3 regions of the Azospirillum brasilense genome follow, and region 2 is predicted to be linked to each of the others. Evidence: riboswitches for the same ligand, from Rfam matches in the RefSeq annotation. Region 2 holds a riboswitch; each other region holds the start of a gene.
The links. A riboswitch is a leader RNA that binds a small molecule or an ion and turns the genes downstream of it on or off. The one in region 2 is predicted to bind thiamine pyrophosphate.

Region 1 (9,533 bases), on a different replicon from region 2:
TACGGGCGATCCCGGCGCGGGCGATGCGGTCGGGCCGCTGTCCCGCCAAATCCGCATTGCCCATCAGCACCCGCCCGCCGTCCGGCGTCTCCAGGCCGGAGATCAGGTTGACCAGCGTCGTCTTGCCGGAGCCGTTGGGGCCGATCAGCCCGGTGATGGTCCCGGCCTCCAGCGTCAGCGACACGCCGTCCACCGCCCGCACCCCGCCAAAACCCTTGATCAGCCCCTCGACCCGCAGCAAAGGCCCGTTTGGAATGGCCTTTTCCGGCGGCGCTTCGGGCCTGGGCATCGGCGCCGGGCGGGCCGGGAACAGCCGGTCGAGCAGGCCGGTCAGCCCGTGCGGCGCCAGCACGATGGTGGCGAGCAGGGCCACGCCGTAGACGATCAGATAGCTGCGCTCCAGGAAGCGGAACCACTCCGGCAGATGGAGCAGCAGCACCGCCCCCAGGATCGCCCCGGCCACCCGCCCCCGCCCGCCGACCACGGCGATGGTCAGGACGGAGACCATCACGGGGAACTCCAGCACCTCCGGCGAGACGACGCGCTGGGTGTGCACCGCCAAGGCGCCCGCCGCCCCGGCATAGACGGCGCTCAGCGCGAAGGCGGCCAGCCTCAGCCCGCCGACGTCCAGACCCAGCGTGCCGGCGGCCAGCGGGTCGTCGCGCACCAGCGTCAGCGCCCGCCCCCAGCGCCCGCGCGCCAGCCTCCAGGCCAACAGCCCGCCCAGGGCCACGAAGCCCCAGACCACCGCCGCCAGCGGCAGGCCGCGCGGCACCGCCCAGCCGAACAGGACGATGCCCGGTACCCCAGGCAAGCCGTTGGCGCCGCCGGTCAGGTCAGGGCTGTTGACCGCCAGCAGATGGACGACCTGCGCGATGCCGAGCGTCGCCAGGGCGAAGTAATGGGATTCCAGCCGCAGCACCGGCAGCCCGACGAGCAGGGCCAGCAGCAGCGGCACCAAAAGCGACACCGGAAAGGTCGCGGCGAAGCCCCAACCCCACTGACTCCCCAAAATACCGGTGGCGTAGGCCCCGATCCCGAAGAAGGCACCATGAGCCAGCGACAGCGCGCCGCCCAGCCCGAAGACGATCTGGAAGCCGATGGCGGCCAGCGCGTACACCCCCGCCACGGTCAGCACGCGCAGCCCATAGGGCGACGCGTACAGCAGCGCGTACGCCACCAGCACCGCAAGCATCATTCCCTCTCCCGCCCAGCGGGGGAGGGTCAGGGTGGGGGCCAGCGCCCACAACTTGCGCACACCGTTACGCACGGCGCCGCGCCGCCTCCCCGAACAGCCCCTGCGGGCGGGCGACCAGGATGACCAGCAGCGTCGCGTAGAGCAGCCCCAGCGCCACCGGATAGGACAGCACCGACGACACCCCCACCTCGAACAGCGCGATCAGCAGCGCGCCGGCGACCGCCCCGGGCACGGAGCCCCAGCCGCCGATGGTCACCGCGATGTAGGCCTTCAGGATCAGGTCGCCGCCGGCCGTTGGCGTGACGAAGTAGCGGTTGGCGAGCAGCAGCCCCGCCGCACCGGCGAAGGCGGTGCCGAGCGCGAAGGTGATCAGGATCATCGCCGTCACCGGCACGCCGCAGGCCCGCGCCATCTCCGGGTCCTGCGCCGTGGCGCGCAGGCGCCGGCCGAGCTGGGTCCGCCCGAACAGCCATTGCTGCCCGGCGATCAGCAGAGCGGCGACGGCGATGATCGCCAGCGACTGCTCCGCCACCACCAGCCCGCCGAGGTCGAGCGTCCCGCCGCCCAGCAGCGGCGGTGCCGCCCGCGGCTCCGGCCCGAACAGGACGGAGGCGCCGTTCTGCAGGATGATCCCCGCCGCGATGGTGCTGATGAAGACCGCCACCGGCGGGCGGCGGCGCAGCGGCAGATAGGCCGCCGCCGCCAGCAGAAGCCCAAGCCCGGCCATCAGCACCAGCACCACCGGCAGCAGGAGCAGCCCGGGCAGCGGCAGATACCCCGGCAGATGCGGCGCCAGCGCCACGCCGAGCAGCCCGCCGGCCATCACGAGATCGCCCTGCGCGAAATTCACCGCCGCGGTGGCGTTCAGCACCAGCACGAAGCCCAGCGCGACCAGCGCATAGGCCGCGCCCAGGGCGAGGCCGTTGACGAGAAGCTGCAGGGTGATCAAGGCTGGCTCACTTCACCATCCCGGTCACCACACCGGTCACATTGTCGTAGCGCTTGGCGATCGCCGGCACGCGCGAGGCGCCGTCGTAGCAGACGATCACCGCGGAATGCGCCATGTTGCCCTTGCCGTCCGACTTGTAGGTCATGGCGAGGCCCTGGTGGGTCCCGGCGGACAGGACCTTGCGCACCGCATCCGCGCTGTCCGCACCGCCCTGCACCGCCCCCAGCACCATGCGGATGCCGTCATACTGGCCGAGCGCGAAGGCGTCGGGCTCCGCGTTGAAGGCGGCGCGGTAGGCGGCGGTGAAGGCCTCCACCTCCGGGCTGCCGCCGGAGATCGGCGAGGCCGCCGTCTCGGCGCAGACGCCCTTCAGCTCGGCCGGCTCCAGAAGCGCCGCGGTGCTCGGCTGGTGCATGGCGGAGCCGGCGACGATCGGCACCGCCACCCCGTTGGCCGCCGCCTGCCGGATGAACAGGGCGGTCGGGCCGGAATGCAGATGCAGCACCAGCACGTCGGGCTTGGCGGCCAGCGCCTTGGTCAGGACCGGCAGCAGATCCTTGGCGGCGGGGTCCACCCCCTCCTCGAACACCGGCTCGACGCCGAGCTTCTTGAAGGCCTGCTCCAGATGGGCCTTGCCGCTCTGCCCGTAGGCCGTCGTCTGGTAGATCACCGCCGGGCGCTTCTTCCCCAGCTCCTCCGCCACGTAGCGGGCGTGGGCCTCCTTGGTCACCGCGTCGCCGGGGAAGAAGCGGAAGACCCAGGGGTTGCCCTGCTCGGTGATGCTTGCCGTACCCGACACGGTGACCAGCGGAATTTTGTAGTCCTGGGCCAGCGGCAGCATCGCCAGCATCTGCGTGCCCAGCATGCTGGCCGCCACCGCCGTGACCTTGCCGCCCGCCGCACGCTCCAGCGCCGTAACGGCGGCCTCCGGCGAGGTGCCGGTGTCGATCACCTCCGACCGCACCGCCACACCCGCGGGCGCGTCCTTCAGCGCCAGGACGGCGCCGTTGCGCTGGCTCGTCCCCTCCAGCGACAGGAAGCCGGTCAGCGGCACCAGCACGGGGACCGAGGCCTCACCGGCCAGCGCCGCGCCGTGGGGGACCGACGCCGAAAAGACCGCCGAAAAAGCCGTTGCCGAGAGGATGGAAAGGAAGCGCCGCATGGATGTGTCTCCTCCTGCCCGGCGAAGAACCGCGCGAGGACGAGGAGGCCGGGAGGATAGCGGCGGCACAGCCTCGAACGCTTGGCTCCCTTCGCTGGCATGACCCAGATCAGGTTCGATGGGTGTGGTCTCAGCCCGCCTTGCGGCAGGCACCCCAGCCGTTCGTGTGCACAGTGTGAGGCCGGCGCCCGGCTGTCAAGCGGCGGCCCGGCGCCTTTTCACAATTTTGCAACGCAACAGACACCGGAAAGTCGCGCTTCCCGTGGTTCCTTCCGCCGCCCCCGGCCCGCGCCGGACCGTCGTCCCAACCGGAAAGTCGTCACGAAGCATGCGGCCCACCCCGTCGCACAGCACCGTCACCCTGCACCCCTTCGCCACGGCGCGGGGCGGCTGCGGGTTGTGCGCCGTCCTGTCGGGGCGGGTCGACCACGCCGCCCTGCCCGGCCTGACGCCCCTGCTCCGCCGCGTCGCCGACGCGCGGGCCTTGACCCTGTGCGTCGATCTGGGACGGGTGGAGGTCCTCGATTCCTGCGGCATCGGCATTCTGCTGGCGCTCCGCAACGCGGTGCTCGACCGCGGCGGCGCCATCGCCTTCGAGAATCACCCGCCGCGAATCCGGCGGGTGCTGGAGCGCAGCCGGATCATCGCGCTGACCGGCCCGCCGCTCTCCCAAAATGATTGCTCGGCGCTTCCCGCCGCCGCCTGACCCGTCAGCCGCCGCGGCGCAGCGTTTCCCGATAAAGGATGTAGAGACCGCTGGCGATGATGATCCCCGCCCCGGCCAGCACGGTGGGGGTCGGCACGTCGCCGAAGACCAGGAAGCCGAGCAGGGTCGCCCAGATCATCCCCGTGTACTCGAAGGGTGCGACCACCGCGGCGCGGCCCAGACGGAAGGCCTGGGTCATCAGCACCTGCGCCGCCCCGCCCAGCGTGCCGACCAGGAGCATCAGCCCAAGGTCGAAGCCGCCCGGTTGCACCCAGTCGGGGATCGCCGCAACGCCGCTCACCACCGTGGTGGTCAGCAGCAGATAGACGACGATGGCCGTGTTGCTCTCGGTCCGCGACAGGCCGCGCACCGCGATCATCGCCAGCGCGTAGAAGAAAGCCGCGGCCACGCCGACGAGAATCGGCAGGAGCGGCGCGTCGGCCTCCGGACGGGCCATCACCACCACGCCGCCGAAGCCGACCAGCACCGCCGCCCAGCGCCGCCAGCCCACCGGCTCGCCGAGCAGCGGCATGGACAGCGCTGTGATGAACAGCGGCCCGGCGAAGCTCAGCACATAGACCTCGGCCAGCGGCAGATGCCGAAAAGCGTAGAAGAAGCAGCCCATCGACAGCAGCCCGGCCAGCGAGCGGAAGACGTGGGCGAAGGGCCGCCGCGTGCGCATCCCGCCCCAGCCACCGCGCGCCACCGAAATGCCGCCGACCAGCACCAGCGCCACCACCGACCGCGCGAACATGAGCTGCGCCACCGGATACCCGCTGCTCAGATACTTGATGAGCGTGTCCATTCCCGCGAACAGGAAGATGGCCAGCAGGAAGCAGCCGATGGCGCGGCGGGTGTCATCGCTGTCAACGGCGGGAAGAGCGGCGGCCTGGGTCATGATTGCACAGTATCTGAGCAACCATGACGCTGCCCAATGCCGCAACCGCAGGTCTGGCCCGCGCGGCGGCGCCCGGCGGAGCGCCGGCGTTTCACGCTTCGTGAACCGACGGGCGGGCGTTTGGCGAAGCGGAGCCGGCCTTTCGCGGATCGGCGCTGGCTCCGGCCGGTGCTTTGAACAGTCTGGCGGGCATCACCACCGCAAGGGTCCGCCATGCTCCTGTCAAAGCCGATGCCCCAATCGATCCGCATCCTCGTCGGCGTCTCGCCCTGGATCGCCTTCGGCGTCCTCCAGCCGGCGGGCCATCCTGCGGCCGCGCTGGCGGCGCTGCTGCTCAGCCTGACGCTCTGCGCCCATGATCGGCGGCGGGGTTCGCTGAAGGCGCCGGAACTCGTCGCCGCCGCGTTCTTCGCCGCGCTGCTGCTCATCGGACCGCTGGAGCGCATGGGGGTGATTGTCCATCTCGCCCTGGCCGGCATGGCCTTCGCCTCGCTCGCGCTGGGCCGTCCCTTCACCCTGCCCTACGCCCGCGAGACGACACCGCCCGGCCTGTGGCACCTGCCGCAGTTCGTCGCCGTCAACAAGGCGGTCACCGCGCTGTGGGGGGTGGTCTTCCTGGCCGGCGCCGTCGGCTTCGCCGTCGCGACGGAGGTCGGCGTCGTCACCTCCGCCCTCGCCACCCTGGCCGGTGTGTTGGGAAACCGCCGACTGCCGGATTGGCTGGTCAACCGAGCCGTCACCCGCCGGCTGGAGGAGCGGGAGCCCCACCGCTGGCCCGCTCCCGCCGTGCTCGGAAAAAAGGGTGGTGTCGTCGTCGTGGGCGCCGGCATCGGCGGGCTGACCGCGGCGGCCCTGCTGGCGGAGGCCGGGGTCCGCGTCACCGTCCTGGAGGCGCACGACCGGCCGGGCGGCTATTGCTCCTCCTGGGAGCGCAAGGTTCGGCTGCGCGACGGGACGGTCGGGCGTTTCACCTTCGACGCCGGCGTGCATGACGTCAGCGGCACCCGGCCAGATGGCCCGGTCGGGCATCTGCTGCGCACGGTGGGCGTGGCGGACCGCGTGCGCTGGCAGCCGGTGACGCGCGGCATCGTCCGAAGCGGTGTTCTTGAGCCGCTGCCCGGCAACGCCGCGGGTCTGGCCGCCCTGATCGCGCGGGAGCATCCCGGCAGCGCCGCCGGAACCGCCGCCTTCCTGGAGGAGATGCGCGGCGTCCACCGGAACCTCTACCGCGGCTGCGCCGAGACCGGCCTTCCCCACATCCCGCGCGACGTCGCGGCGATGCGCGCCTACCCGCTGGAATGCCCGCAGGCTTCCCGCTGGCAGGACCGCGGCTTCCTGGAGATGCTGGAGCACTACGTGCCCGACGCCGGAGCCCGCGCGCTGCTGTCCAGCCTGACCGGCTATCTTTCCGACCGGCCGGAGCGGCTGGGCGCCACCCAGATGGCGCCGATCTTCGGCTATTTCTTCGACGGAGGCGCCTACCCGGAGGGCGGATCGCAGCGGCTGGCCGACGCGCTGGCCGAGGCGATTCGCGCCAAGGGCGGCGAGGTCCGGCTGCGCACCGCCGTCCGCCGCATCCTGGCCGAGGACGGCCGTGCCGCCGGGGTCGAGACCCTGGACGGGGAGCGCATCGCCGCCGCTGCAGTGATTTCCAACGCCGACGCCCGGCGGACCCTGCTGGAGTTGGTGGGGGAGGAGCATCTGCCCGCCGGTTGCGTGGCACAATACCGGGCGTTGCGCCCCACCACCTCCGCCTTCCTGGTCACGCTGGCGCTGGACATCCGCCCGGACCTGTCGGCGATGACCTTTCTGAGGGATGAGGGGATGGCGCTGGCCCTTCCGTCGGCCCACGACGCCACCCTGGCGCCGCCGGGCTGCGCGGCGTTGACGCTGATGCGGCTGGACCCGGCGGGCGGCACCTCGGACCGCGCCGCCGCCGACTACCGCGCGCGGAAGACGCGGGAGGGCGATGCGATGATCGCCGCAGCCGCGGCCGTGATCCCGGATCTGGAGCGCCACATTCTGCACCGGCAGGAGGCCAGCGCCGCCACCTTCGCCCGCTACGCCCACACGACGGAGGGGGCGATCTACGGCACCGATCCGGCGCTCCCCACCAAGTCACCGCTGCCCGGCCTGTTGCTGGCCGGCGGCGGGGTCTTCCCCGGTCCGGGGGTGGAGGCCTGCGTCATCTCGGGCCGCCTCGCCGCGGAGGCCCTGGTCGGGCCGGTGCGGGCGCGGCAAGCCAAGGATGGGCGCCGCGCCGCTTAAAGCCGCCTTTTACAGCCGGATGCGATCGGCGATCAGCGGCCCGGCCGGCGGGGCGGTGTCGGCCACGGTGAAGGCCCGGCGGAGCAACGCCGCCGCGTCCTCCGCCTGCGCCGCGCTGCGGGCGTGGACGACGGCGAGCGGGCGCTCCGCCGGCCCCACCGACGCGCCCAGCCCGGCGACGTCGGCCAGCCCGACCGCGAAGTCGATGGGATCGGTCGTCTTGGTCCGCCCGCCGCCCAGGGCCACCACGGCGATGCCGACCGCCCGCACGTCGATGGCCGCCACCACGCCCACCCGATCGGCGAAGACCGGCTGGACGACGGGGGCGGCGTCCAGATGGCGGTCCGGCGCGTCCAGCAGGTCCGCCGGACCGCCCAGCGCGTGGACCATGCGGGCGAAGCGCTCGGCGGCCTGCCCGCTGCTCATCGCCTGATCGAACCGGTCGCGCCCCGTCGCGACGTCCGGCGCCAGTCCGGCCAGAACCAGCAGCTCGGCGGCCTGGGCGGCGGTGACCTCGTAGAGCCGGGAGTCGGCCGCGCCGCCGCGCAGGATGTCGATGCACTCCCGCATCTCCAGCGCGTTGCCGGCGGTCAGGCCCAGCACCTCGTTCATGTCGGTCAGCAGCGCGACGGTGGGCAGCCCGGCGCCCTCGGCCACGGTGACGAGGCTGTCGGCCAGCTCCCGCGCCTTGGCGATGTCGGGCAGGAAGGCGCCGGAGCCGAACTTCACGTCCATCACCAGCGCGTCCAGCCCCGCCGCCAGCTTCTTCGACAGGATCGAGGAGGTCAGCAGGTCGATGGTTTCCACCGTCGCCGTCACGTCGCGGATGGCGTAGAGCCGGCGGTCGGCGGGTGCGATGTCGTCGGTGGCCCCGATCACCGCGCAGCCGACCTGCTTCACCACCCGCTCCAGCGTCGCCCGGTCGGGCTTGGCGCGGTAGCCGGGGATGCTCTCGAACTTGTCGAGCGTGCCGCCGGTGTGGCCCAGTCCGCGGCCCGACACCATCGGCACGAAGCCGCCGCAGGCGGCCAGCGCCGGGGCGAGGATCAGGCTGACCTTGTCGCCCACGCCGCCGGTCGAATGCTTGTCGATCACCGGTCCGGGCAGGTCGAGATGGTCCCAGCGCATCACCGTCCCGGAATCCCGCATGGCCAGCGTCAGGGCCACCCGCTCCTCCAGCGCCATGCCGCGGAAGAAGACGGCCATGGCGAAGGCCGCCGCCTGTCCTTCGCTGACGGAGCCGTCGGTGATGCCGCGCACGAAGGCGCCGATCTCCGCCGCGTCCAGGCGCCCGCCGTCGCGCTTCTTGCGAATCAGTTCCTGGGGAAGCATCCGTGCGTCCGTTCCGTGGTCTGGTCTGTCGCGCGGATCAATAGCCGGCGGTGGCCGGCTGGGCAACCGCCCCGCCGCCCTTGCCGTCGCCCTTGCCGTCTTTGCCGTCCTTGTCCTTGCCCTCGCCTTTCCCCTCGCCCTTGCCGCCGCCATGGCCGGCGGTGGCGAGCAGCGAGTCCAGCAGGGCCGAGGCGCCGAAGCGGAAGCTGTCCGGCTTGGCCCAACCCTTGCCCTGGATCGCGGTGGCGAGCGCCAGGAAGGCCGCCGCCCCGTCGGCGTCGCGGATGCCGCCAGCCGCCTTGAAGCCCACCGGCTTGCCCGACTCATGGATGACGTGCAGCAGCAGCGCCGCCGCCTCCAGCGTCGCGGCGGGCTGTACCTTGCCGGTGGAGGTCTTCAGGAAATCCGCCCCGGCGGCGATGGAGTCGCGGGCGGCCCAGGCCAGCAGCTCCGGATCGGGGAAGCAGCCGGATTCCAGAATCACCTTCATCGTCACGTCGGTCCCGCAGGCCTCGCGGCAGGCGCGGATCACGTTCATCGGCTGGGTGCGCGCGCCGTCGATGAAAGCGCGGTAGGGAAGCACCACGTCGATCTCCTGCGCGCCGTCCTTGATGGCCGCCTTGGTTTCCGCCGCCACCGTCGCCGCGTCAGCCTCCCCCGAGGGGAAGTTGACGACGGTGGCGATCTTCACGCCGCTGCCCTTCAGCGCCTTGCGCGCGGTCTTGACGAAGCGCGGCCAGACGCACACCGCGGCGACTTTCCCGGCGGGGGTGACGGCGCGTTTGCACAGCGCCTCCACCGTCTGGTCGGTATCGTCGTCGTTCAGGCTGGTCAGGTCGAGCAGACCGATGGCCCGGCCGGCCCCCTTGGCGTCGGCCTTGACGGCGACCGCGGTGTCGAGCGCCCGTTGCAGATCGGCGGGAAGTTTCATGACCGGCGTCCTTCGTCTATGTTCAGCCCGTCGAGAAAGCCGGTCAGCAGCCGCTCCAGATCGGAGGCGGCGGCCGAGGCGGCGCGCAG
Region 2 (9,533 bases):
CGCCGGAGAATCCGTGGAAGGCGGGAACGCTGGAATGGATTCCGAACGACGACTACGCGACGCGCAGCATCCCGCATGTCCGCTCGCTCTACCCGCTGTGGGACAACCCCAACCTGTCGCGCGAGGTGCAGGAGGGCGCCCACTACCTGCCCGGCGCCCCGACCCGCCGGCGGGAGACCATCGTGACCAGCCCGATCGAGGCCCGGCCCCAGTATCTGATGCCGATGCCCGGTCCGCACTGGAGCCATTTCCTCGCCGGGCTGTTCACCGCCGCCCATTTCATCTGTCTGGCCGTGCAGCTCTACTGGGTGTCGCTGGTGCCGGGGGTGCTGGCCATCGCGTCGGTCTTCTGGTGGGTGTGGGGCCTGGACAAGGGGGCCGACCATCCGCCGCAGGACGTTGGCGGCGGGTGGCGCGTGCCGGTCTATCTCCAGGGATCGGAGAATCATTCCTGGTGGGGGACGGCGGTCCTGCTGCTGGTGGACGGGACGGCCTTCGCCTGCCTGTGCTTCACCTACGTCTTCCTGTGGACGGTCAGCCCGGACGTCTGGCCGACAGGCACCGACGCCCTGCCGGGGCTGGGGTGGCTGTTCGGCGAGGCGGCGCTCTGGATCGTGGCGGCGGGCGCGATGCTGCTGGCGAGCCGCGCCGTGGCCCATAACCGCTCCTGGACGATGCGGGGCGCTCTGCTCGTTGGTCTCCTGCTGATGCTGGCCGCCGCGGCGGCCGAGCCCTACAACCACATCGGCAGCGGGCTCGTGGCGTCGGAGAGCGCCTATGGCGCCATCGTCTACATGCTGGCCTCCTGGCAGGTCTTCCACGTCGTGATCCTGGTTCTGATGACTGGCTTCACGCTGGCGCGCTCCTTCGCCGGGCGGCTGCACGCGCGGCGCCGCGTCACCTTCGACAACGTGATGCTGGTCTGGCTCTACACCTGCGGGCAGGGGGTGGTGTCGCTCCTGCTGGTGCATCTGTTCCCGCGTCTGGCCGTGTGAGGCGTGCCATGGAAAAAACGGCGTTCACCGCGACCTTCACCGGGATGATGTCGGCCTTCCTGATCTGGGCGGTCCATTTCGCGGCGGTCTACGGCATCAACGGGCTGATCTGCGCCCGTGCATGGGACGGGGTGGAGCTGTACGGCCACCCCGTCGCGGTGGTTCTGATCCTCGGCGCAACGGCGGTCGCCCTGCTGCTGGCCGCGGGCGTGCTGGCGGCGGCGCTGTGGGGCGCCGCTCCGGGCCGGCGGACCAGCGAGGACCCGCGGCGCTTCATCCGCCTGTTCACCGGGCTCGCCGCCGCGGGATCGCTGGTCGCCATCCTGTGGAATGGGCTTCCTGCTTTGCAGGTGCCGGCCTGCGGCTAGCCCGGCCGCCTCATTCCGGGATCAGGCGACGGTAGAGGTGCCATGTGGCGTGGCCGAGCACCGGCATGACGATCACCAGCCCGACGAAGGCGGGCAGCGAGCCGAGCAGGAGCCCACCCGCCACGATCAGGCCCCAGAGCGCCATGGGTTCGGGATTCCTCAGGGTGGCACGAACGGAGGTGCGGATGGCCGTCGCCACGCCGACGCGGCGGTCCATGAGGAGCGGGAAGCTGACCACGCTGATCGCCAGCACCAGGACCGCGAACAGGAAGCCGACACCCATCCCGAGAACGATCATGCTCCAGCCGGCGCGGGTGGTGAACAGGGCTTGGACGAAGGCGCTCCAGCCCTCCGGCGCCAGCGGGGCGAGGGTCGCCATGTAGATGAGCTGCGCCGCCACCAGCCACAGCAGGAACACCGCCGTCAGGATCGCCCCCATCGCCAGGATCGCCCCGAAGGCCGGGGAGCGCGCCACGCCGAAGGCGTCCGCCCAGGACACGTGCTCGCCCCGCTCGCGCCGGCGGCTCATCTCATAGAGGCCGACCGCGGCGAAGGGGCCGATCAGGACGAAGCCGGAGGCCAGCGGAAACAGCAGGTGCAGCGCGTTCTGGTCGAAGACCACCTCAGCCAGCAGCAGCCCGACCAGCGGGTAGATCAGGGCGATGAACAGGACGTCGGTGCGGCAGGCCATGAAGTCATGGAGCCCCTTCCTCAGCGCGTCGCGCAGATCGTCGCTGCGGATGCGCCGCACGGTCGGCTCCAGCGCCGCCCGCTCCGCCGCCGGCGGGGCGATGGCGTGACCCGCCTCGGCCAGGCCGTGGGACCAGGATTTGAAATGGGCCGCTCCCCATTCCGCAGGGTTTCGGATGGTCATGTCCGTTCCTCCCGAACCGTTCGTTCAGGGAACGCGAGCCCGCCCGTGCCCGGTCGCGGCCTTCGCTGTCGCGGCCCGGCGGTCACAGGAGATCCCGCGCCCCGCCATGCAAGGGATGATACGCCGACGAATGGTTGGCGGCACTGTTCATTGGGGGAGGGGAGGGCGCCGGCTTTTCCGGAACCGGCGCCTGTCCTATTGTCCTTCGCCTCATGGAAACGACACCGGGGATGGGAATGGCGGATAAGGAAGACCGCAAGGCCGTGCTGGCCCGCATTCATGGCAAGGTGCAGGGCGTGTGGTACCGCGGCTGGACCGTGGAGACGGCGAACCGGCTGGGGCTGGACGGCTGGGTGCGCAACCGCGGCGACGGCACGGTGGAGGCGCTGTTCGCCGGCCCGGCGGACGCCGTGGACCGCATGCTGGAGGCCTGCCGCCGCGGCCCCTCCGCCGCCATCGTCAGCGACATCGCCGTCGAACCGACCCGCGATCCCGGCCCGGGCGCCTTCGAGCAGCGTCCGACGCAGTGACGCGGGTGGGATGGCCGGGCGCGGCCGGGCGCGATGGTTAGCGTTCTGTTAGCCATGCGGGGGCTAGGCTGACCGGTGTGGATGAGGGGTCGGATCGCCTTGCCCCCACCCCGGCCCTCCCCCGCTGCGCAGGGGAGGGAGGATGGTCCCCTCCCCTGCGCAGCGGGGGAGGGTTAGGGAGGGGGCACTCGGGTCGGGATGAGCGGCAAAAGGCCAAAATCAGCGCTCCGGCTCCTGCGCGGCACGTTTCTGTCGCTCGGCTTGCTGACGACCGGAGCCGCCTGGGCCAAGGGACCGCTCGACCGGACGGAGCCGGGGCACATGCCGCCGGTGCCGCCCGGCGGCTATAACCTGCCGCTGGCGCCGCCGGTGGTCCAGTACCCCTTGCCGCCGCAATGGGTGACCATCCGCTCCACCCAGGACTGGCGGCACGCCGGCACCTTCGAAAAAGAGCTGAGCAAGGCCTGCGCCGCCCGCCAGTTCCGCGAGCAGACGCCCATGCGCTTCCGCGCCGTCTTCAAGGGGGAGGTCCTGGGCGTCGCCTTCGGCCATGGCCTCAACCTGCACGACCCGAAGAAGCAGGCGAACCGCAAGCTGATCTACCTGTTCCGCAACGGCGACAGCACCGGCTGCACCATCGTGTCGATCACCAACGAGGATCTGCGCGTCCTCAACGACGCGCAGGCCGGCGGGGCGCCGAAGCGGTAGGAGTCATTCCTCACCGGCGGCGCCGCCGAAGACCTCTGCGAAGCTGGCGATCAGGGCGGCGTCCACATCCTCCATGGTGACGAGATGGCCGAGCGCCACGATGGAGGTCACGCCATGCTCGCTGATGCCGCAGGGGACGATGCCGGCGAAGTGGGACAGGTCCGGCTCGACGTTCAGGGCGACGCCGTGGAAGCTGACCCAGCGGCGCACCCGCACGCCGATGGCGGCGATCTTGTCCTCCTGGCCGGGGGCGCCGCCATAGGGCTGCTTGTCCACCCAGATGCCGACGCGGCCGTCCCGCCGTTCGCCACGGATGTTGAAGGCGGCCAGCGTGCGGATCAGCCACTCCTCCAGGTCGTGGACGAAGGCGCGGATGTCGGCGCCGCGCGTCTTCAGGTCGAGCATCACATAGGCCACGCGCTGTCCCGGCCCGTGATAGGTGAACTGCCCGCCGCGCCCGGCCTGATAGACGGGGAAGCGGCCCGGTTCCAGCAGGTCCTCCTCCCGCGCGCTGGTGCCGGCGGTGTAGAGGGGCGGATGTTCCAGCAGCCAGACCAGCTCCGGCGCGGTGCCGGCGCGGATGGCTTCGACGCGCGCTTCCATCTCGGCCAGCGCGTCGGGGTAGGGGACGGGCGTGTCGCTGATGCGCCACTCCACCGCCCTGGCCGGGGCGGGAGCGGCGGCGGGAACGGCATCGCCGATGGCGTCGGGGGCGGGCGGAACGGGGGCGGTGAGGTCGGTCATCCCGACGTTATGAACTTTCTTTGGCAAAAACGCGAGACGCCGCTTGATCGGTCTTCGGGGATCTGCTATTCCCCCGCTCCACCCGATGACGGGAGCGATCCTGACGTCGGTTCTACCAGCCTTGTGCGGTCGTGGCGGAATTGGTAGACGCGCAGCGTTGAGGTCGCTGTGGCAGAGATGCCGTGGAAGTTCGAGTCTTCTCGACCGCACCATCCCCCTGAAACGGGGGATTTGGCAAACAAACGAAAAGCCCGCCGGTCCATCGGACCACAGCGGGCTTTTTCGTTTTCGGGCCGTCTTTCGTTGTCAGGCTGCCCTGTCCAGGCACCTTCCCCTTAGCGGAACTCCACATACTGGTCGAGCGCGACGCGGCGCATGGTCTGCACGATGTAGGGCTGTGCGTTGTGCACCGTCACCAGCCCCTTCGCGTCGCGGCAGCGGTTGGCGAGGACGAACAGCATGCCGATCGCCGCGGAGTCGAGAAAAGTCAGATAGCGCAGGTCGAGCCGCACGTCGGGCCGCGCGCCGATGTCCCAATCCGCCAGCAGGTCGTGGAACTTGCGGCTGTCGTCGTAGGTGAAGCGCCCCGACAGCATGATCCCTTCCTGACCGTCGATGTCGGTGTAGGCGTACTCCATCGTCACATCCGCTGGCCGGTGGTGTCGGTTCTTCTCGGGCTGCGCGAGGTGGAAAGCCCCGCGCGCATTATGGGTGCACGAATTGTGAAGCCCACGCAAGCAATTGCGCGTGGGGCCGGACGCTCCGGAATGGCCCGCCGGACTGGACAAAAGGGCGGCACACCTATATTCGGTGGTCGCCCCGGCGGGAACCCGCGAGGGCTCCCCACCAACCCGCAAACGCCGGTGCGCCATGGTCGGCCGATCGCAGGACCATGCCGTCACGCCGCATTGCCATCGTGAAGGGAGGGTGCCGCCATGCACACCGACCGCCAGGAACCGGATCGTATCCAGGACGATGTGCCGCACCCGGCCGAACGCCCCGACCCGCCCCGCGAGGACGGCGAGGAGGAGCGCGCCTATGGTGTGGAGCCGGAATTCGTCGAGGAGGTCGTCGAACGGCTGCACGCCGGCCGGCGCGACGAGCTGCGGGCCGAACTGGACCGGCTTCATCCCGCCGACATCGCCGACCTGATCGAGCAGCTCGGCCACGACGACCGCGAGGCGCTGATCGGCGTCCTGCGTCCCGACTTCGACGGCGAGGTGCTGAGCTACCTCAACCCCGATCTCCGCGAGGAGATCGTCGAGCTGTTCGAGCCGAAGGAGCTGGCCGCCGCCGTCGCGGAGCTGGACACCGACGACGCCGTCGACGTCATCGAGGACCTGGACGAGGACACCCGGCGCGAGGTGCTGGAGAATCTGCCGGCCGCCGACCGCGCGCTGGTCCAGGAGAACCTGACCTACGACGAGTACACCGCCGGCCGCCTGATGCAGCGCGATCTGGTGGCGGTGCCGCAGTTCTGGACGGTGGGCAAGACCATCGACTATGTCCGAGCCGCCACCGACGAGCTGCCGGAGGACTTCTACGACATCTTCGTCGTCGATCCGATGCACCGGGTGGTCGGGGCGGTGCCGCTGTCGCGCCTGCTGCGCCAGAAGCGGTCGGTGCGCATCGCCGATCTGGTGACGGAGGAGGTCGACACCATCCCCGCCACCATGGACCAGGAGGAGGTGGCGAATCTGTTCCGCCAATACGCCCTGGTCTCCGCCCCGGTGGTGGACGCCGGCGGGCGGCTGATCGGCGTCATCACCGTCGACGACGTGGTCCACATCATCGACGAGGAGGCCGAGGACGACATCGGCAAGCTGGGCGGCGTCGGCGACACCTCGATCTACCGCTCGGTATTGGAAACCTCGCGCTCGCGCATTTCCTGGCTGGGGCTGAACCTGTTCACCGCCTTCGCGGCGGCCGGCGTCATCTCGCTGTTCGAGGCGACCATCGAGCAGATCGTGGCGCTGGCGGTGCTGATGCCGATCACCGCCTCGATGGGCGGCAACGCCGGGACGCAGACGCTGACCGTGGCGGTGCGCGCCCTGGCGACGCGCGAGCTGTCGTCCTCCAACGCGCCCCGCGTGGTGGGGAAGGAGGTGCTGGTCGGGCTGCTCAACGGCGCCGTCTTCGCCACGCTGGTGGGGGCCATCGCCGCGACGTGGTTCGAGCCGATGATCGGCCTCGTGATCGGCTGCGCCATGGTCATCAACCTGTTCGTCGCCGGGCTGTGCGGCGTGCTGATTCCCATCGGGCTGGACCGGCTGGGCGTCGATCCGGCGGTGGCGAGTTCGGTCTTCCTGACCACCATGACCGACGTCATCGGGTTCCTGTCCTTCCTGGGGCTGGCGTCGCTTTTGTTGTTGTAACCAACGAAAAGGGGCTTGCCAAAGGCGGCCCTCTTCCGGATGATCCGGGCATTGGCTGGGGTGCCGTGCGGGATGAGCCCGCGCGGCTGAGATCACACCCATCGAACCTGTCTGGATAATGCCAGCGAAGGGAGCCGCCGCATGGTATCCGCGCCCTCATTTCACTCCGATTCCGCTCTTTCCGTTTCTGGAGGGCCCTCCGTCGCCGTGGTCGGCGCCGGTGTGATCGGCCTGTCCATCGCCTGGAGACTGGCCGCCGCCGGCTGCCGGGTCGAGGTCTTCGACCGCGGCGCCGCCGGCCGGGGCGCCAGCCACGCCGCGGGCGGGATGCTCGCCGCCTGTGTGGAGACAGAACCCGGCGAAGAGAGCCTTCTGCCGCTGACCCGCGCCTCGCAGAACCTGTGGCCCGCCTTCGCGGCGGAGCTGGAGGCCGCCTCGGGCATGGCGGTGGACCTGCGCACCGAAGGCACGATGGTCATCGCGCTGAACGCCGACGACGCGGCCAAGGTGCGCTTCCTGCACGACTTCCAGACCAAGCTCGGCCTGCCGGTGGAATGGCTGAGCGGGGCGGAGGTGCGGCGGCGCGAGCCCTATCTCCAACCCGGCGTGGCCGGCGCGTTGTTCTGCGCCGGCGACCATCAGGTGGACAATCGCAAGGTTGCCGCTGCCCTGCACGCCGCCGCCCTGCGCGCCGGCGCCGTGGTCCATGAGTACGCCGAGGTGTCCCGCATCGAGATCCGCGGCGGCCGGGCCGTCGGCGTCCAGGTCGGGGACCGGCTTTTCGAGGCCGATCAAGTGGTTCTGGCCGCCGGGGCGTGGTCGGGCTGGATCGACGGGCTGTCCCCGGCGGTGCGTCCGCCGGTGCGTCCGGTGAAGGGGCAGATGCTCTGCTTGCGGATGGACGCCCGGCTGCCGCTGCTGCGCCATGTGGTGTGGACCCCCGGCACCTACCTGATCCCGCGGCTGGACGGACGGCTGCTGGTCGGCGCCACGACGGAGGAGCGCGGTTTCGACGACCGCCTGACCGCCGGGGGCCAGTTCGCTCTGCTGGAGGGGGCATGGCGCGCCCTGCCGGGCATCGCCGAACTGCCCATCGAGGAGGCGTGGGCCGGCTTCCGTCCGGGCACCCGCGACGACGCCCCGATCCTCGGCCTCTCGGAGGTGGAGGGGCTGGTCTACGCCACCGGGCACCACCGCAACGGCATCCTGCTGACCCCGGTCACCGCGGATTCGGTGGCGCGGCTGATCCTGACCGGGGAGGCCGATCCGGTGATCCGCCCCTTCGCGCTCGACCGCTTCGCCCAGCCCAAGGGGGCCGCGGCATGAGCGCCCGCATCCGTGTGAACGGGCGGGAGGAGGATCTCGCCGCCCCCACCGTCGCCGCCCTGCTGGCCGGGCGGGGAATCGCCGCGGGCACGCGCGGAGTCGCCGTCGCCCTGAACGGTGCCGTCCTGCCCTCCCGCCGCTGGGACGAGACGCCACTGTCCGCGGGCGACGCCCTGGAGATCATCCGTCCCGTGCAGGGCGGCTGACCTTCTCGCCCGCCGCGCCTCTTGATCGGTACTCCCGCAAAGGCGGCGCCCAATCCCTCTCCCGTCCCGGGAGAGGGTGCCCGCGCAGCGGGCGGGTGAGGGTCGTGCAAGGATCAAGGCGCTGATACTCGGCGGCACCCTCACCCTTCCCACGCTTCGCGTGGGTCCCTTCCCTCTCCCGGGGCGGGAGAGGGCATATCAATCATCAAGGAAACACCCATGAACGACACGCTCACCATAGCGGGCCGTGAGTTCCGCTCGCGCCTGTTTCTCGGCACCGCCGGCTATCCGAACCAGCAGGTCATGCTCGACGCGCTGGGAGCCAGCGGCAGCGAACTGGTCACCCTCGCCATCCGCCGCATCAGCCTGGACGGCTATTCGGAGAGCCTCGTCGACGTCATCGGCGACCGCGCCGGGCTGCTGCCCAACACCGCCGGCTGCCTGACTGCCAAGGAGGCGGTGCTGACCGCTCAGCTCGCCCGCGAGGCGCTCGGCGTGGACTGGATCAAGCTCGAGGTTATCGGCGACCGCGAACTGCTCTATCCCGATGTCGAGGAGCTGCTGCGGGCGACCGAGGAATTGGTGGCCGACGGTTTCACCGTTCTGCCCTACTGCAACGACGATCCGGTGACCTGCCGCAAGCTGGCCGACCTGGGGGCGGCGGCGGTGATGCCGCTGGGCGCCTTCATCGGCTCCGGCCTGGGCATCCGCAACCCGCACGCCATCGAGACGATCTGCGCGCGCAGCCCGGTGCCGGTGGTCCTGGACGCCGGGATCGGCACGGCGTCGGACGCCGCCCTGGCGATGGAGCTGGGCTGCGCCGCCGTCCTGCTGAACACCGCCGTGTCGAAGGCGCGCGATCCGGTGCGCATGGCGGCGGCGATGCGCGACGCGGTGGCGGCGGGGCGGGCGGCCCGTCTGGCCGGGCGCATGCCGAAACGCGCCTTCGCGGAGGCGTCGAGCCCGCAGCTCGGCTTGATCGGAACGTAAGGCTGGCGCAGGGTAGGGGCCGCCCGAACACAATCAGAGAGACCCGAGACGTGCCCAAGACCTTCGAACCGCGCGATCCGGACTGGGAGGCGCGCTGCCGCGCCGGCTTCGAGCGCCAGCCGATCTGCAAGACGCTGGGGATCGAGCTGACGCGGCTGGAGCCCGGCTTCTGCGAGATGCGCCTGCCGTTCCGCGCCGACCTGACGCAGCAGCACGGTTTCTTCCACGCGGGCATGGTCAGCACGCTGGCCGACAACGCCGGGGGCTACGCCGGCTACACGCTGATGCCGGCGGGCAGCGAGGTTCTGGCGGTGGAGTTCAAGGTCAACCTGATGTCGCCGGCCAAGGGCGAGGTGATGATCGCCCGCGCCCGCGTGTTGAAACCGGGCCGCACCCTGACCGTCACCAGCGTCGAGA
Region 3 (9,533 bases), on a different replicon from region 2:
GCATGGTCTGGCTGAAGATCATCGCGGGGGCGCTGATCCTGGGGCCGATCGCGGCGCTGGCGATCTTCTATTTGATCCGCGGCACCATCCGCATCCAGGGCGGCCGGTCGGGGCGTCCGGTGCCGCGCTTCAGCGGCATGGACCGCTTCGCCCATTGGACCACGGCGGTCAGCTTCCTGCTGATGGCGGTGACCGGGCTGATCCTGACCTTCGGGCGCATGCTGCTGATCCCGCTGATCGGCCATCCGAACTTCACGATGCTGGCCGAGGCCAGCAAGTACATGCACAACTTCTTCAGCGTGCCCTTCGTCCTCGGGCTGCTGATGATCTTCGTGCTGTGGGTGCGCGACAACATCCCGGAGAAGGCCGATCTCGTCTGGCTGAAGACGCTCGGCGGCGTGCTGAACAAGTCCGGCGAGCATCCGGAGGCCGGACGCTTCAACGCCGGCCAGAAGGGCGTCTTCTGGGCGGTGGTGTTCGGCGGCTTCGCGCTGTCGCTCACCGGCTTCCTGCTGATGATGCCCTTCGCCGTCACCGGGATCGGCGGCATGCAGATCCTGCATGTGGCGCACGGGGTGGTGGCCGCGCTGATGATCGCGCTGATCATCGGGCACATCTACATCGGCACCATCGGCATGGAAGGCGCCTTCGACGCCATGGGCCGCGGCGTGGTGGACGAGAACTGGGCCAAGGACCATCACCGCCGCTGGTATGAGGAGCAAATCCGCAACGGGCAGGCCAATCAGGACGGGCGGTTGCGGCATCACGCGGCGGAGTGAGGCGCGGAACCCCCTCGACAGGCGCGCCGGCATGACCGATCCTTCCGCGCGACGAATTGTGCGTGGGGGTGATGCATGCCGCTCGACCACCGGGAGTCGCTGTTCCGCCGCATCGCGGAGCGGCGCGACGACCTCGTCGCGCTGACCCGCGACCTGATCCGCATCCCCACCGTGAACCCGCCCGGCGACGTCTACACCGATTGCGCGGAGCTCCTCGGCCGGCGGCTGGCCGGGCGCGGCTTCGCCGTGGAGTATGTGCGGGCGGACGGGGCGCCGGGCGACAGCGACCGCTACCCGCGCACCAACATCGTCGCCCGCATTGAGGGTCGTGAGCCCGGCCCCTGCGTCCACTTCAACGGCCACATCGACGTGGTGCCCGCCGGCCAGGGCTGGACGGTCGATCCCTTCGAAGGCGTCGTGAAGGACGGGCGCGTCTATGGCCGCGGCGCCTGCGACATGAAGGGCGGCATCGCCGCCTCGATCATCGCCGTGGAGGCGATCCTGGAGGCGGGCATCCCCTTCCCCGGCGCGCTGGAAATCTCCGGCACGGTGGACGAGGAGTCCGGCGGCTACGGCGGGGTCGGGCATCTCGCCACGCTCGGCTACTTCTCCCGCCCGCGCGTCGACCACGTCATCATCCCGGAGCCGCTAAACGTGGACCGGGTGTGCATCGGCCACCGCGGCGTCTGGTGGGCGGAGATCGAAACGAAGGGCCGCGTCGCCCACGGGTCCATGCCCTTCCTCGGCAACTGCGCGGTGCGCCACATGGGGGCCGTGCTGCACCGGATCGAGACGGAGCTGATTCCCCGTCTGGCCGCCAAGCGCACCGCCATGCCGGTGGTCCCGGAAGGGGCGCGGCAATCCACGCTGAACATCAACGCCATCCATGGCGGCCAGCCGGAGAACCATGGCGGCCTGCCCAGCCCGATGGTGCCCGACCGCTGCCGCATGGTCATCGACCGCCGCTACCTGATCGAGGAGGACCCGGAGGAGGTGCGGGCGGAGATCACCGGCATCCTGGAGGGCTTGCGCCGCGAGCGCTCCGGCTTCGACTATGAACTGCGCGAGGTGCTGGCCTTCCTGCCCACCCTGACCGACGCCGACGCGCCGGTGGTGCGGGCGGTGGGGGCGGCCATCGAGACGGTGCTGGGCCGCCCGGCGGCGCAGGTGGTGTCCCCCGGCACCTACGACCAGAAGCACATCGCACGGGTCGGGCATCTCAAGGACTGCATCGCCTACGGCCCCGGCATCCTCGACCTCGCCCACCAGCCGGACGAGTATGTGGGCATCGACGACATGGTCCATTCCGCGCAGGTGATGGCGATGGCCGCCCTGTCGCTGCTGCGGCGGGAGGTGTAGGCGGGGCGGTTCCCGCTATTTCCAGGTGACCCGGCCGCCGACCTCCTCGGCGATGAAGTCCGCCCAGCGTTCGCGTTCGGCCAACAGGACCGCCGGGAAATAGTCGTTCAACTCCACGGACTGCCAGCGGTAGCCGGGACGGTTGAAGATGTCGCTGCCTTCCGCCAGGAAGCGGGGCACGTCGATGCCGTGGAGGATGTCGTCGCGGTTCAGTTCCTGGTGCGCGAAGCTCCTGATCTTGTGCCGGATGAAGGCGTCGTCGCCGATGTAGGAGAAATGCCAGCCCGCGTGCGGCAGGATGTCCACATAGGGCGGGCGCGTCTCGGGCGTGTAGCGGTCCAGAGCGCCGCGGCATTCGCGGATCTGCTGAGGCGTGGTCGTTTTAGCCATCAGGCCGCGGACGGCGATGGGGACGATGTCGAAATTCTCGCCCTCGACGTTCATGAAGTTGAACTTGAAGTAGAAGCACGGCACGCGGAATCCCGCGATCATCGCCGGACTGTCGCGCAGCGACGCGACCGACCGCGCGCGGAGGATCTCATCCACGTCCGAAATGATGACGATGTCGTCCGGCTCCACCTTGTCCAGCCCGAGCGCGATGGCGTTCCGCTGCGCCCGCTCGCGCACCCAGGGATTGTCGGTTTCCGGGAAGTCCGGGGCGACGACCAGCTTCACCTTGTCCAGGAAGGGCAGGAAGCGGTGGCGCTCCTCCATGAAATGCAGGGGTTTGGGCGCGCCGGTGAAGGTCTGCTTGGCCTCGACGATCACGAACTGGTCGACCGTGTCGTACAGCTCGCGGAAGCGCAGCTCCAGAAGGTCGAGTTCGTTGTGGAAGGTGAAGCAGTCGTAGATCTTCGGCTGGCGGCGCTGCGGCGCGGCCACCGCCGGCCAGCGCGATCCCGGCGCCGCCGTCGTCTGCACGGCGTCGGCCAGGGCCAGCGCATAATCCCGCGCGGCACCGGCCGTCCATTCGGTGATCTGGGAGCGCAGGAACGTCTCGTCCCGCCGCGCCACCAGCTTGCGGACCATGGAGGCGAAGGGCGCCTTGCGTCCGGACAGCGCGAGGCTGGTCATCAGGTCCGTGTACTCCCGCCTGTCGAGGAGCGGGCCGTCCATGACCTCGATCCGCTCCTCCAGCGCGCGGTCGCCCAGCACCTTGCCGAAGTTGAACAGGCCGTGGAAGCCGAAGGCCGGCCCCGGCACCGGCGTCCGCTCGAAGGCGAAGCGGTCGGCCACGGCCTCCGGGGCGAAGCGGATGCCGGCCTTCTCCAGCGCCGGGCGCTCGGTCCGGCAGATGACGTGGTCCTCGGGAATGCCGGCCTCGAAGGGTAGGTCGCGCAGCCGGTCGAGCAGGGCGGCGGAGCGCAGGGAGAAGCCGCCGTTCCCCACCGTCATACCGTCGTCGTACCAGCCCCAGCGGGCGCCGATGTAGTCGAAGGCGCGGAACTCCTCCGTCCAGGCCTGCGGATCGGCGATGAAGCCGTCCCACTGCGCGACCAGGACATGGCCCGTCGTCACCAGCCGGCGCAGGCGGACGTTGATCGTGTCCGAATAATCGTCGATGTCGTTGATCGGGGCGATGCGGTGGAAATCGACGCCGGGGATCTTCGGGTCGCGGTCGGAGAGCAGCAGGACGCTGGAGAAGCGGCAGGCGGCGATGCTGTCCCGGATGGCCATCTCGACCAGGGCGTGGTTCGCCGTGTCGGCGAACACCAGCGTGCAGTCCTCGATCCTCACCATGCCGTTCCCCGTTCTGCCGCCGGCGTCGGCCGCCCGCGGGCGCGGATCCTATCACGCCGGTTGTGGGGCTGCCACGGGCGGAGCGCCGGTCCTCCTTTGACGGGCGGGGGCGTCGCATTCGACGTCAAATCCCTCTCCCGTCCCGGGAGAGGGGGCCCGCGGAGCGGGCGGGTGAGGGTCATGCAAGGATCAAGGCGCTGATTCTCGGCGGTACCCTCACCCTTCCCACGCTTCGCGTGGGCCCCTTCCCTCTCCCGGGACGGGAGAGGGGCTCCAAAGGCAATGCCTCCGTTCGTTAGCCCGACCTCCTTGACGGGCGGGGGCCGGTCCCTTAGCTTGCGAAGTGTTCCCTGGGGGCCTCGCTAGGAGGCTGAGACTCCGCCGGTCCGGCGCTTTCATCCGGACAACGCGGTGACCCATCGAACCTGATCCGGGTCATACCGGCGTAGGGACGGGACTGAAGGGCGGCACGGCGTACCCCCATTCCATCCAGACACCGCTTGTCCCGGCAGCAGTTTGTTGGCGCTGCAAAAGGTGTGTGCGGACGTGACCGAAGCCCGACTTGTCGAAGAGCTGCTGGCCTTCATCGCCGCCGGAGAGGCGGACGAGGAGGCGTTCAACCGCATGGCGCTCGCCGTCTTCGCCCACCAGTTCGAGACCAACGCCCCCTACCGCCGCTTCGCCACCCAGCGGGCGCGCACCCTGCGCACGGTGAAGAGCTGGCGCGACGTGCCCGCCGTGCCGATCAGCGCCTTCAAGGACCTGACGCTGAGCGGACGCCCGCCGGAGGAATGCCCGCACGTCTTCATGACCAGCGGCACGACCAAGGGCGTGCGGGGAAAGAGCCACCACCCGACGCTGGCGGTCTACGACCGCTCCATGACCGTCAATTTCCGCCGCCGCTTCATGGGCGAGTTTGACCGGCTGCGCATGGGCATCCTGTTCCCGACCGAGCAGGCGATGCCCAACTCCTCGCTCGCCCATTATCTGGCGCTGGCCAGGAGCGCGTTCGGGACGGCGGAGAGCCGCTATTTCGTCTCCGACGCCGGGCTGGACGTGGACGGGGCCATCGCCGAGCTGTCCCGCGCCGAGGAAACCGGCGAACCCTATGCCCTGCTGGGGGCGAGCTTCAGCGTCGTGCATCTGATGGACGCGCTGGCCGAGCGGGGGCGGAGCTTCGCCCTGCCGGCGGGCAGCCGCATCCTCGACACCGGCGGCTTCAAGGGCCAGTCGCGCGAGATGGCGGCGGAGGAGTTCTACAGCCGCCTGTCCGCGACCTTCGGCGTGCCGCGCCGGCTGTGCATCAACATGTACGGCATGACCGAGCTGAGCACCCAGTTCTACGACGACGGCAACGAGGCCTGCCCGTCGGTGAAGTCCGGCCCGCACTGGATCCGCAGCCGGGTCATCAACCCGCTGACCGGGCAGGAGGTGCCGCGCGGCAGCGTCGGCGTTCTGGTCCATCACGATCTGGCCCATTTCAACTGCGCGTCGGCCATCCTGACCGAGGATGCGGGGGTGGAGGTGGACGGCGGCTTCCAGCTTCTCGGCCGGGCCGACGGGGCGGACGCCAAGGGCTGCTCCATGGCGGTCGAGGACTTCCTCAAAGCGGCGCGGGCCTCCTGATGGAGCGCGCCGGGCATCTGCCGGGGCTGTCCGCCGACGCGGTGGACTGGCGGACGCTGACTTTCCGGCGCGGCGCCGAGACGCTCGACGTCGCGGTGCCGGTGCTGAGCGAGGCGCAGATCGCCGAGCTGGCGACGCGGGTGCGGGCCAACGCGCGGACCTATTTGAGAAGCCGCACCGTCGCGGAGATCGCCGCCGCCATCGACCGCGCCGTCGCCCGGCTGCTCGACCGCGACGACCCGTGGCGGCAAAAGGCGGAACGGCTGCTGCCGCTGGTCACCGGCTACGACGCGGAGATGGTCCGGCTGGGGCTGACCGGCTATCTGAAGACCTTCCGCGGGCCGGAGCTTCGGAAGTTCATCGCCGAGGATTTCGCCAACCCGGCGGTGCTCGACGATTTTCAGCCCATGCCCAAGGGCGGCTTCGCCCGCGCCTTTGGGCCGGAACTGCTGCTGCATGTCTGGGCGGGCAACGTGCCGGGCCTGCCGCTGTGGAGCCTGATCTCCGGCCTGCTGGTCAAGGCCGGCACGGTCGGCAAGCTGCCGAGCGCCGAGCCGCTGTTCGCCGGCTGGTTCGCGCAAATCCTGGCGGAGATCGATCCGCAACTGGCCGATTGCATCGCCATCGTCTGGTGGAAGGGCGGCGACGAGGCGGCGGAGCGGGCGTGGCTGGCCCGCGCCGACACGGTGGTCGCCTATGGCGGCAACGACGCGCTGGAGGCCATCCGGGCGCGGGTGCCGATCACCACGCGCTTCCTGCCCTACGGGCACAAGATCAGCTTCGGCATGGTCGCCCGCTCCGCGCTCGACGCCGGGAAGGCGGGGGCGGTGGCGCGGCAGGCGGCCTATGACGTGGCGCGCTACGACCAGCAGGGCTGCTACTCGCCCCAGACCTTTTTCGTGGAGCGCGGCGGCCGGGTGTCGCCGCGGGAGTTCGCCGGCTATCTGGCGCATGAGCTGGACGCCCTGGGCAGCAAGTTCCCGCGCCGCCCCCTGTCGATGGGCGAGGCGGGCAGCGTCGCGTCCTGGCGCAACGCGGAGGAGACGAAGGGCTTTGCCGACCCCAGCCGCGCCCTGCTGGGCGATCCGGCGGGAAGCTGGGCCGTCGCCTACACCGACGCCGCGGACGGTCTCTCGCCTTGCGGGCTGAACCGCACGGTGACGGTGGTGGCGGTGGACCGGCTGGCCGACGCGGTGCCGGGGCTGGCGCCCTACCGCGCCTTCCTCCAGACCGTGGGCATCGCCGCGTCGCCGGAGGAACTGTTCGCGCTCGCCGGGGCGCTGGGGGCGGTCGGGGTGACGCGCCTCTGCGCGCTCGGCCGCATGACCGCGCCGGAGGCGGGCTGGCACCATGACGGGCGGTTCAACCTGCTGGACCTCGTCACCATGACCGAGATCGAAGGCTCGGCGGAACGGGCGGCGGACATCTTCGCCCCCTACACGGATTAAGGCGCCCGCCCATGAGCTTCGTCAGCATCGAACAGGCCGGCTACAGCGTCCCAAGCGGCGGCACCATCCTGGACCGCATCGACTGGACCATCGGGGAGGGCGAGTTCCACGCGCTGGTCGGGCGCAGCGGCTGCGGCAAGACGACCCTGCTGAAGCTGATCGCCGGGCTGCTCGCCCCCTCGACCGGAGCCGTCCGCATCCAGGGGCAGCCGGTGCAAGGGCCGGGCGCCCAGGTCGGCTTCGTCTTCCAGGCGCCGACGCTGCTGGACTGGCGGACCGTGCTCGACAACCTGCTGCTGCCGGTGTCGCTGAAGCGCCGTCCGAAGCCGGCGGACCGCCGCAAGGCGGAGGAGCTGCTGGACCTCGTCGGCCTGTCCGGGCTCGAAGGGCGCTTCCCCAGCCAACTGTCGGGCGGGCAGCAGAGCCGCGTCGCGCTGGCCCGCGCGCTGGTCACCGAGCCGCCGCTGCTCCTGCTCGACGAGCCCTTCGCCGCGCTCGACGCCATCACGCGGGAGGAGTTGCAGAACGACCTGCTGACGCTTTGCGCCCGGCATCGTACCACCGTCCTGTTCGTCACCCACGACATCGCGGAGGCGGTCTATCTGGCCGACCGGGTGGCGGTGATGGAAGGCGGGCACCTGCGCCACGCCCTGCCGGTGCCGCTGGCCCGCCCGCGCGGGCGCGACGTGCGCTACAGCCCCCGTTTCAACGCCCTGTGCCTGGAGCTGCGCCACGCCATGGACGGCGCGGACTCCGGCGTGGCGCTGGAGCGCGCGTCGTGATGGTCCGCCTCGCCTCCGCCCTGCTGCTCGTCCTGTTCCTGGCGGGGTGGGAGGTCTATTGCCGGGTGGCGGGGGTGTCGGCGCTGGTCGTGCCGCTGCCCTCGGCGGTGCTGCGCACGCTGTGGGACGGGCTGGCCGGCGGCTATCTGCTGCCGCATCTCTGGGTCACCACGGCGGAGATGGCGATGGGCCTCGCCGTCGGCTGCACCATCGGCTTCCTCGCCGGGGTGCTGCTGGCCGAGGTGCCGGTGCTGCGCCGCCTGTTCTACCCCTACATCCTCGCCAGCCAGGTGGTGCCGAAGCTGGCGCTGGGGCCGCTGTTCATCGTCTGGTTCGGCTTCGGCATGACCTCCACCGTCGTCATCACGGCGCTGATCTGCTTCTTCCCGCTGCTGGAAAACACCATGACCGGCCTCCAGCAGGTCAATCCCAACAAGCGGGAGCTGTTCCGGATGCTGCGGGCGACGCGCCTGCAAACCCTGCTGCGCCTCAAGATTCCCTCCGGCCTGCCGGTGATCCTGGCCGGCCTGCGCGTCGCCGTGGTGCTGGCGCTGGTCGGCGCCGTCGTCGGCGAGTTCATCGGCGGCCGGCAGGGGCTGGGCGCCTCGATCATCGCGGCGCAGGGGATGATGGATTCGACCATGATGTTCGCCCTGTTCATCGTCATCACGGTGCTGGGCATGATCGTTTATCAGGCCGCCGCCGGGCTTGAGCGGTGGCTGCTGCGCCGTCCGTGGAAAGGATAATCACACGATGTTCGGGTTCCTGCGCACCCTGGGTGCCGTCGCCGTTTCCGCCCTGCTCCTGTCTTCTCCCGCGCTGGCGCTCGACAAGGTGACCGTGGCGGGCTGGAGCCAGCCGATCAGCGAGATCACCAACTTGCTGGTCGAGCCGGACAAGGGCTTCTTCAAGGCCAAGGGGATCGATCTCGGCTATGTGCCGGGGACCGGCGGCGGCTCGGCCATCCAGAACATGCTGACCGGTCAGGCCGACGTGGCCTTCACCGACCCGGCCTCCTTCTACTTGGCACTCGACAAGGGCGAGAAGCTGATCGCCATCTACAACATCTACCCGCAGAACGTCTTCAACGTGGTGTCGCCGAAGGAGCGCAACATCACCAAGCCCGAGGATCTCAAAGGCAAGCGCGTCGGGGTCTACAGCCTGTCCAGCGGCACCCGCCAGAACCTCCAGGTGCTGCTGCATCAGGTGGGGCTGAGCGAGAGCGACGTGACCATCGAGGTGACCGGCCTGCTGAACTTCGCCCCCGTCATCCAGGGTCAGGTGGACGCCACCGCGGCGACCGACACCGGCCTGTATGTCGGGATGCAGAAGGGGCTGAAGGACATCAACGTCATCGAGGTCAAGGACACGCTCAACCTGCCCTCCGACATCTTCGTGGTGACGGAGGAGACCTACCGCACGAAGAAGGACGTTCTGAAGCGCTTCCTTGCCGCCTACCGCGACAGCGCCGCCTGGATGATCGCCGAGCCGGAGGAAGCCGCCCGCCTCGCCGTGACCCGCGCCATCAACGGCCGTGACGAGGCCACCAACCTCGCCATCATCAAGCTGCGCAACGAATCCAGTGTGTCGGAGACGACCAAGGCGAAGGGCCTCGGCCACTTCGATCCGGCGCTGATGCAGAAGGGGGCGGACACCTTCAAGCAGCTCGGCCTGATCGCGGCGGACCTCGACATGGCCAAGCTGGTCCAGTCCGACCTGATCCCCGAGTAAGGAAGGCTTGGCCCACCATGGATTTCCGCGACAAGACCGTCCTCGTCACCGGCGCCAGCCGCGGCATC

Region 1: it holds a riboswitch for thiamine pyrophosphate, as region 2 does, so the genes downstream of both, D3869_RS12510 (ABC transporter substrate-binding protein) here and thiO (glycine oxidase ThiO) in region 2, are expected to answer to the same signal.
Region 3: it holds a riboswitch for thiamine pyrophosphate, as region 2 does, so the genes downstream of both, D3869_RS19885 (long-chain fatty acid--CoA ligase) here and thiO (glycine oxidase ThiO) in region 2, are expected to answer to the same signal.

The regions. Positions count from the first base shown of each region.
Region 1 is NZ_CP032345.1:2,621,296-2,630,828, reverse strand. Features, by position in the region: gene D3869_RS12520 (branched-chain amino acid ABC transporter ATP-binding protein/permease) at 1-1,198, opposite strand, end outside; gene D3869_RS12515 (branched-chain amino acid ABC transporter permease) at 1,263-2,147, opposite strand; gene D3869_RS12510 (ABC transporter substrate-binding protein) at 2,155-3,309, opposite strand; TPP riboswitch at 3,379-3,476, opposite strand; gene D3869_RS12505 (STAS domain-containing protein) at 3,638-4,015, shown strand; gene D3869_RS12500 (DMT family transporter) at 4,020-4,913, opposite strand; gene D3869_RS12495 (phytoene desaturase family protein) at 5,127-7,181, shown strand; gene deoA (thymidine phosphorylase) at 7,191-8,513, opposite strand; gene deoC (deoxyribose-phosphate aldolase) at 8,551-9,444, opposite strand; gene D3869_RS12480 (purine-nucleoside phosphorylase) at 9,441-9,533, opposite strand, start outside.
Region 2 is NZ_CP032348.1:306,655-316,187, forward strand. Features, by position in the region: gene ctaD (cytochrome c oxidase subunit I) at 1-995, shown strand, start outside; gene D3869_RS27340 (hypothetical protein) at 1,004-1,363, shown strand; gene D3869_RS27345 (DUF2189 domain-containing protein) at 1,374-2,237, opposite strand; gene D3869_RS27350 (acylphosphatase) at 2,474-2,767, shown strand; gene D3869_RS27355 (hypothetical protein) at 3,029-3,475, shown strand; gene lipB (lipoyl(octanoyl) transferase LipB) at 3,479-4,219, opposite strand; tRNA gene D3869_RS27365 (tRNA-Leu) at 4,345-4,431, shown strand; gene D3869_RS27370 (STAS domain-containing protein) at 4,555-4,857, opposite strand; gene mgtE (magnesium transporter) at 5,155-6,594, shown strand; TPP riboswitch at 6,641-6,744, shown strand; gene thiO (glycine oxidase ThiO) at 6,736-7,920, shown strand; gene thiS (sulfur carrier protein ThiS) at 7,917-8,126, shown strand; gene D3869_RS27395 (thiazole synthase) at 8,328-9,116, shown strand; gene D3869_RS27400 (PaaI family thioesterase) at 9,167-9,533, shown strand, end outside.
Region 3 is NZ_CP032346.1:1,287,265-1,296,797, forward strand. Features, by position in the region: gene D3869_RS19870 (formate dehydrogenase subunit gamma) at 1-779, shown strand, start outside; gene D3869_RS19875 (acetylornithine deacetylase/succinyl-diaminopimelate desuccinylase family protein) at 855-2,138, shown strand; gene D3869_RS19880 (DUF5672 family protein) at 2,154-3,878, opposite strand; TPP riboswitch at 4,220-4,348, shown strand; gene D3869_RS19885 (long-chain fatty acid--CoA ligase) at 4,425-5,504, shown strand; gene D3869_RS19890 (acyl-CoA reductase) at 5,504-6,952, shown strand; gene D3869_RS19895 (ABC transporter ATP-binding protein) at 6,964-7,734, shown strand; gene D3869_RS19900 (ABC transporter permease) at 7,734-8,480, shown strand; gene D3869_RS19905 (ABC transporter substrate-binding protein) at 8,488-9,465, shown strand; gene D3869_RS19910 (3-oxoacyl-ACP reductase) at 9,483-9,533, shown strand, end outside.